DNA from 2 places in the Actinomadura fulvescens genome. Region 2 is predicted to be linked to the other one. Evidence: riboswitches for the same ligand, from Rfam matches in the RefSeq annotation. Region 2 holds a riboswitch; the other holds the start of a gene.
What was found. Region 2 has a riboswitch for glycine ahead of gcvP (aminomethyl-transferring glycine dehydrogenase). Riboswitches for the same ligand answer to the same signal wherever they lie in the genome.
Positions count from the first base shown of each region.

Region 1: another riboswitch for glycine. It lies ahead of gcvT (glycine cleavage system aminomethyltransferase GcvT); the one in region 2 lies ahead of gcvP (aminomethyl-transferring glycine dehydrogenase).

Region 1 is NZ_BAAATD010000004.1:277,373-281,137, forward strand. Features, by position in the region: gene gcvH (glycine cleavage system protein GcvH) at 1-140, opposite strand, end outside; gene gcvT (glycine cleavage system aminomethyltransferase GcvT) at 194-1,282, opposite strand; glycine riboswitch at 1,350-1,441, opposite strand; glycine riboswitch at 1,443-1,539, opposite strand; gene ABD333_RS17050 (3-oxoacyl-ACP reductase) at 1,599-2,363, opposite strand; gene ABD333_RS17055 (aldehyde dehydrogenase family protein) at 2,372-3,733, opposite strand.
Region 2 is NZ_BAAATD010000003.1:528,745-532,509, forward strand. Features, by position in the region: gene gcvP (aminomethyl-transferring glycine dehydrogenase) at 1-1,193, opposite strand, end outside; glycine riboswitch at 1,264-1,370, opposite strand; glycine riboswitch at 1,371-1,466, opposite strand; gene ABD333_RS14535 (flippase-like domain-containing protein) at 1,731-3,765, shown strand, end outside.

The DNA of each region.
Region 1 (3,765 bases), on a different contig from region 2:
CTCAGCTCCAGGTAGACGATCTCGCCGAGAGCGTCGGCCGCGTGCTGGGTGATGCCGACCGTGACGACGCCGCCCTCGTTCTCGAGGCCGGACACCCACTCGTGCTCTTCGCTGTAACGGAGCTGCTCCGGAACGCTCACGATGTTTCTCTCTCCCAGATTCAGGTCTCAGTGAGGACTCAGGTCTACACGTCTCAGGAACGCTTGTAGAACGGCAGGGTGACCACGTCGACGGGCTCCCGCCGGCCGCGGACGTCCACCGCGAGTTCGGTCTCCGTGACGCCGCTGTCGACGTACGCCATGGCGATCGGCTTGCCCAGTGTGGGCGACGGGGCGCCGCTCGTCACCACTCCGCACGGCGTGCCGTCGGACGTGACGACCTCGTAGCCCTTCCTGGGCGCCCGCCTGCCGCGCGCGACCAGTCCCACGAGCCTACGGCCAGGAGGGGTCTGGGCCTGCGCCGCCAGGGCCGCCTTGCCGACGAAGTCGCCCGGCTTGTCCAGCTTCACGACGCGGCCGAGGCCCGCCTCGTACGGCGAGGTCTCGGCGGTCAGCTCGTTGCCGTACAGAGGCATGCCCGCCTCAAGCCGGAGCGTGTCGCGCGAGGAGAGCCCGCACGGCACGACACCGTCGACCTCGGCGAGCGCCCGCCACATCGCCACGGCGTCGCCGGAGTCGACGAACAGCTCGAAGCCGTCCTCGCCGGTGTAGCCCGTCCGCGCGAGCAGCGCGTCGATCCCCGCCACCTTGGCCGCGAAGATCGCGTAGTAGCGCAGCTCCGGCAGCGGCGCGTCGGTGAACCCGGCGAGGATCTCCTGCGCCCGCGGTCCTTGCAGGGCGATCAGCGCGTACTCGGCCGACCGGTCGTCGACCCGCGCCTCGAATCCCGCCACCCGCTCGACCAGGGCGTCCCGCACGACCGCGACGTTGGCCGCGTTGGCCACGACCATCCAGGTCTCGTCGGCCAGCCGGTAGACGATCAGGTCGTCGAGGACGCCGCCGTCCGGCGCGCAGATCATGGTGTAGCGGGCCTTGCCCACCGCCATCGGCGACAGGTTGCCGACGAGCGCGTGGTCGAGGGCGGCCCCGGCCTGGGGGCCGTTGAGGAAGATCTCGCCCATGTGGGAGAGGTCGAAGAGCCCGGCACCGGTGCGCACCGCGGTGTGCTCGGCGGTCTCGCTCGCGTACCGCAGCGGCATCAGATGGCCGGCGAAGTCGACGAGGTTGGCCCCGAGGTCCTCATGGACGTCGTACAGCGGCGTCTTCTTGGGATCGACGGACATGGGTCGGCTCCTTGTTGGCGGGCGCGCGTGATCTCCATGGTCCCACCCGCGCACCGGGCTCGTCGGGGCCTCCCCCTCTGTCATCGGCGCCTGAGAGCTTCACCCCGGAGGGCTTTCACCTTCGGCGGGGGACGCTTGGTCCCCGCTTTCCAGAGGTCGCCTGGTCCGTGCGGTCCGTGGGCCTGAGAGGTTCCGGGGAGGATTTGCTCCTTCGGCGTCCCTGGCCGGCTGCCAGGGCACTCTCCCGCACGGGATCATCGGCTCGCCCCAGGCTAGCAGCGCCGACACCGCCCGACCACCGGCCGGACCCGCCCGATCAGAGCGGGGTCACGTAGGCGCCCGAGATGCCGCCGTCCACGAGGAACTCGGCGGCGGTGACGAACGAGGCGTCGTCGGAGGCGAGGAAGGCCACCGCGGCGGCGATCTCGGTGGCCTCGGCGAACCGGCCGGCGGGCACGTGGACCAGGCGGCGCGCGGCGCGTTCGGGGTCCTTGGCGAACAGCTCCCGGAGAAGGGGGGTGTTGACCGGGCCCGGGCAGAGCGCGTTCACGCGGATGCCCTCGCGGGCGAACTGGACGCCCAGCTCGCGGGACATGGCCAGCACGCCGCCCTTGGAGGCGGTGTAGGAGATCTGCGAGGTGGCCGCGCCCATGACCGCCACGAACGAGGCGGTGTTGATGATCGAACCCCTGCCCTGGGCGCGCATGTAGGGCAGCACGTGCTTGCAGCACAGGTAGACGCTCGTGAGGTTGACGTCCTGGACGCGCCGCCAGGCGTCCAGGCCGGTCTCCAGGATCGAGCCGTCGTCGGGCGGGGAGACGCCGGCGTTGTTGAACGCGACGTCGATGCGCCCGTAGGCGTCGTGGGCCGCCCGGTAGAGCGCCTCGACCTCGTCCTCGGAGGTGACGTCCGTCCTGACGAAGCGCCCGCCGGCCTCGGCGGCGGCGGCCTTGCCCCCGGCCTCGTCGATGTCGGCGACGACGACCTTGGCGCCCTCCGCGGCGAACCGCCGCGCGGTGGCGAGGCCGATGCCGCCCGCCCCGCCGGTCACGACGGCCACCCGGTCCTGCAAACGCTGCATCTCTCTCCTCAGTCGGTGGCGATGAAGACGTTCTTGGTCTCGGTGAACGCGTCCAGGGCGTCCGGGCCGAGTTCGCGGCCGAGGCCGGACTGCTTGAATCCGCCGAACGGGGTCCAGTAGCGGACGGACGAGTGCGAGTTGACCGAGAGGTTGCCCGCCTCGACGCCGCGGGCCATGCGGATGCCCCGGCTGAGGTCGCGGGTCCAGATGGAGCCAGCCAGGCCGTACGGGGTGTCGTTGGCGATCCGTACGGCGTCGGCCTCGTCGTCGAACGGGACGACGGTCACGACCGGGCCGAAGACCTCCTCGTGCCAGGCCGGGAGGTCCTCGTACGCGGACGTGGCGAGGACGGTCGGCGGGAACCAGAAGCCGGGGCCGTCCGGCGCCGTTCCCCGGAAGGCCACCGCCTCCTCGGGGACGTACGCGGCGACCTTGTCCCGGTGGGCGGCGCTGATGAGGGGCCCGACCTCGGTATGCGGATCGGCCGGATCGCCGACGACGACGTTCTGGACGGCCGGTTCGAGGAGTTCCATGAAGCGGTCGTAGGCCGTGCGCTCGACGAGGATGCGGGACCGGGCGCAGCAGTCCTGGCCCGCGTTGTCGAAGACGGCGTACGGCGCCGTGGCCGCGGCCCTCTCCAGGTCCGCGTCGGCGAAGACGATGTTGGCGCTCTTGCCCCCGAGCTCCAGCGTCACCCGCTTCACCTGCCGTCCGGCGGCCGCCATGATCTGCGTGCCCACCCGGGTCGAGCCGGTGAAGACGATCTTCCGTACGTCCGGATGCCCGACCAGCCGGGCTCCGGCCACCGGGCCCGCGCCGGGCAGGATCTGGAGCACGCCTTCGGGGAGGCCCGCCGCCAGGGCCAGCTCGCCGATCCGCAGCGCGGTCAGCGGCGTCAGCTCGGCGGGCTTGACGATGACGGCGTTGCCCGCCGCGAGCGCGGGGGCCACGCCCCACGCGAGGACCGGCATCGGGAAGTTCCACGGCACGATCACGCCGACGACGCCGAGCGGCTCGGCGAACGTCACGTCCAGCCCTCCCGGCACCGGGATCTGCCGTCCGAACTGCCGTTCCGGCGCCGCCGCGTAGTACGTGAGGACGTCGCGCACGTTGCCCGCCTCCCAGCGGGCCTGGCCGACTGGGTGGCCTGCGTTGGCGACCTCCAGCGCGGCGAGCTCGCCGGCATGAGCGTCCACCGCCGCGGCGAACGCGCGCAGAAGCCGGGCCCGGTCGCCCGGTGCCACCGACCGCCACACCTGGAACGCCCGTGCGGCGCGTGCCACGGCCGCGTCCGTCTCCTCCGCCGACGCCAGCCGGACGGTCTCGACGACCTTCTCGGTCGCCGGGTTGATCACATCGAAGTCCGTCATGGTCCCCGGTACGCCTCCTTCGGTCACGGGCG
Region 2 (3,765 bases):
ACGAGGACGGTGTCGAAGAAAGAGGCGTGGACGACCTCGGCGCCCGCCCGGCGGAGCCCCTCCGCGATCGCGGCGGCGTGCCCGTGGGTGCGCTCGGCGATCGCGGCCAGGCCCTCGGGGCCGTGGTAGACGGCGTACATGCTCGCCATGACGGCGAGCAGCACCTGCGCGGTGCAGATGTTGCTGGTGGCCTTCTCGCGCCGGATGTGCTGCTCGCGGGTCTGCAGCGCCAGCCGGTAGGCGGTGGCGCCGTCGGCGTCGACGGACACGCCGACCAGGCGGCCCGGCAGCTGCCGCTGGATGCCCTCGCGGACGGCCATGTAGCCCGCGTGCGGGCCGCCGAAGCCGTAGGGCACGCCGAAACGCTGCGACGAGCCGACGACGATGTCGGCGCCTGACTCGCCGGGCGGCCGCAGGAGGGTCAGCGCGAGCAGATCGGCGGCGACGACCACCTGGGCGCCGCGCTCGTGCGCGGCGGCGGTGACGGGCTCCAGGTCGCGCACCGCGCCGGAGGCGCCCGGGTACTGCAGGAGCACGCCGAAGAAGTCGCCGTCGGGCAGGCCGCCGGACAGGTCGGCGGTGACGACCTCGATGCCGAGCGGGACGGCGCGCGTCCGGATGACCTCGATCGTCTGCGGCAGCGCGTCGGCGTCGACCAGGAACGCGCCCGGGTCCTTGCGCTTGGACACCCGGTGCGCGAGCGCCATCGCCTCGGCCGCGGCGGTCCCCTCGTCCAGCAGCGAGGCGTTCGCGACCGGCAGCCCGGTCAGGTCGCTCACCACGGTCTGGAAGTTGAGCAGCGCCTCCAGCCGGCCCTGGGAGATCTCGGGCTGGTACGGGGTGTAGGCGGTGTACCAGCCGGGGTTCTCCAGGACGTTGCGCAGGATGACACCCGGCGTGTGCGTGCCGTGGTAGCCAAGGCCGATCATGGAGCGCACGACGGTGTTCCTGGCGGCGAACTCGCGCAGCCGCGCGATGGCCTGCGGCTCGCTCAGCGCCGGCGGCAGGTCCAGCGGCCGGTCGGTCCGGATCGCGCCGGGCACCGCGTCGCCGATCAGCGCCTCGGCGCTCGAATAGCCGATGGCCGCCAGCATCCGGGACTGGTCGTCGGGAGACGGCCCGATGTGCCGGTCGGCGAACGTGGACCGTGGGTGCTGCGGCGACGCCACCGGGGCGAAGTACTGGGCGGTCATTGGGGAAACCCTCCTGGGCTGCTGCGGTCGCTCAGGGCCGCCGTCGGCCCCGCTGGGCCGATGGCCGGTCTCCCCCTCTGTCATGGGCACCTGAGAGCTTCACCCGCGGAGCGGGGTTTCCCCTTCGGTGAGGATCCAACCCTCCGCCGAGGGATGGACGCCTGCTTTCCAGAGGTGCCTCGCCCAGCGGTCCTTTTGCCTGAGAGGTTCCGGGGAGGGTTGCCCCTTCGGCGCTCCACGCTGGCGGCGTGGAGTCTCTCCCGCACAGGGTCGACGGCATGTCCTGAAGGGAACTCTATCCAAAGACGACCGAAACGATCGACACGGCCCGCGGGCGCGGGCCCATGATCGGCGTTACCGGCCGGACGCGTACGATATGCACAGCTCACAGAGCCGCGGACCGGCCGCGGGCCGGGGAGCGAGACGAACAGGTGAGTCGGGTGAGACCGCACGGGGCGGGATGGCCCACCCCGCTCGACGAGGTGGCGCCGGGTCTGGGACGCTGATCACAGTGATGGTTCCGGACGGTGGTGCGGCATGACACAGGGCGTGACGCACGGCACGCGAAAGGGCGCCTCCGAGGCCCCGAGCGAGGCGCCCGAGCGCAGGCCCGGCGCCGCCGTCGCCGTGCCCGTCGACGAGCCCGCCCAGCCCGAGCGCATCCGCCGCCCGGGCGACGCCCTCCGGTTCGTGGCCGCCGTCGCCGGTCTCGCCGCGGTCCTGCTGCTGGTCTCGATCGCCCAGGGCACCGCGACCGGCCTGCAGAGCGACATCAAGGGGAGCACCGAGCGCGCCCCCCGGTTCCTGCTGACCATGGCCACGCTGATCTCCAGCTTCGGCGTGCTGGCCGTGCCGGTGGCGTTCGCGATCGAGCGGCTGTTCCGCAAGGACGGGGTACGGGTCGCGATCGCGCTGCTGGCCGCGGTGATCGCGTTCGTGCTCACCATCGTCCTGGACGACTGGGTGGTCCCCGTCGCACCCGGCGGCGTGCTGGACTCCCTCATCTGGGGCGACAGCAAGACCGCGCCCGTGCACACCGACATCACACCGGTCATCGCGTTCGTCACGGCGGTGGGGATGGCCGGCCGGGCACGCTGGCAGGCCGCCGTCTGGACCATGATCGGACTGGCGGCGCTGACCGGCCTGACCGCCTCGTACGCCTCGGTGGCGGCGCTGGCGGCCACCTACTTCCTCGGGCGGGCCATCGGCCACGGCACGCTGTACGCCGTCGGCACGCCCAATCCGCGCCCGTCCGGCACCGCCGTCATGAACGCCCTGGCGAAACTGGGCTACCGGCCGGTTCACGCCCGCCGCGTCCCCACTCCGGCGGACGAGCCCCGCGCCTACGACGTGGCGGTCGAGCAGGGCACCGGCCGGCGCCTTCCCCACGGCGACTGGCAGCTGCGGGTCGTCGTCCTGGACCGTGATCAGCAGACCGCCGGGCTCTTCTACCGGGTGTGGCGCCTGGTCCGGCTCCGCGCGGCGACGCCCCGGCGGGCCCTGCGGTCGCTGCGCCGATCGCTGGAGCAGGAGGCCCTCATGGCCTACGCGGTCCACTCGGCGGACGCCCGGACGCCCCGCCTGCTCGGGACCTCCGAGGTGGGCACCGAGGCCGCCCTGCTCGCCTACGAGCACGTCTCGGGCCCCACCCTCGACAGGCTCGCGGACGACGAGATCACCGACGAGCTCCTCGTCGACATCTGGCGCCAGTTCCAGCGCCTCCAGGCCGGGCGCCTCGCCCACCGGCGCCTGGAGGGCGAGGCCATCCAGGTCACCGAGGGCCGGGCCCACCTGATCCACCTGCGCGTCGGCGAGATCGCCGCCGGTGACCTGGCGCTGCGCCTCGACCTCGCCCAGCTCCTGACCACGCTCGCGCTGCGCGTCGGGCCCGAACGGGCGGTCGCGACCGCCTCGCCCGTCATCGGCGACGGCACGCTGGCCGGAGTCGTGCCGATGCTCCAGCGGGTCGCCCTCACCCGCGCCACCCGGGCGGCGCTGCGGCACGACAAGGACCTGCTGACCCGCATCCGCGACCAGATCCTGCGCCTGAAGCCCGAGGGCGAGGCCCCGCCGATCCGGCTGGAGCGGTTCCGCCCGCGCACGATCGTCAGCATCGTGGCCCTCACGCTCGCGGCCTACATCATCGTTCCGCAGCTCAGCAGCGTCAATCTAGGCCAGCTGCTGTCGTCGGCCGAGTGGTGGTGGGCCGCGGTCGGCCTCGCCGCGTCCGCCGTCACCTTCGTGGCCGCGGCGTGGATGCTCATCGGCTTCGTGCCCGAGCGGCTTCCCCTGTGGCGCACGGTCCTGGTCCAGCTGGCCGCGTCGTTCGTCAAGCTGGTGGCGCCGGCCGCCGTCGCGGGCGTGGCGCTCAACACCCGCTACCTCCAGCGCTCCGGGGTGCGTCCCGGGCCGGCGGTGGCCAGCGTCGGCGCCTCGCAGCTGATGGGCCTGGCCACGCACATCCTGCTGCTGATCCTCTTCGGCTTCGTCACCGGCTCCACGACGAACGCCACCAAGGACCTGGCCCCGTCCCGGACGATCGTCATCATCCTGCTGGCGCTCGCCGTGACCG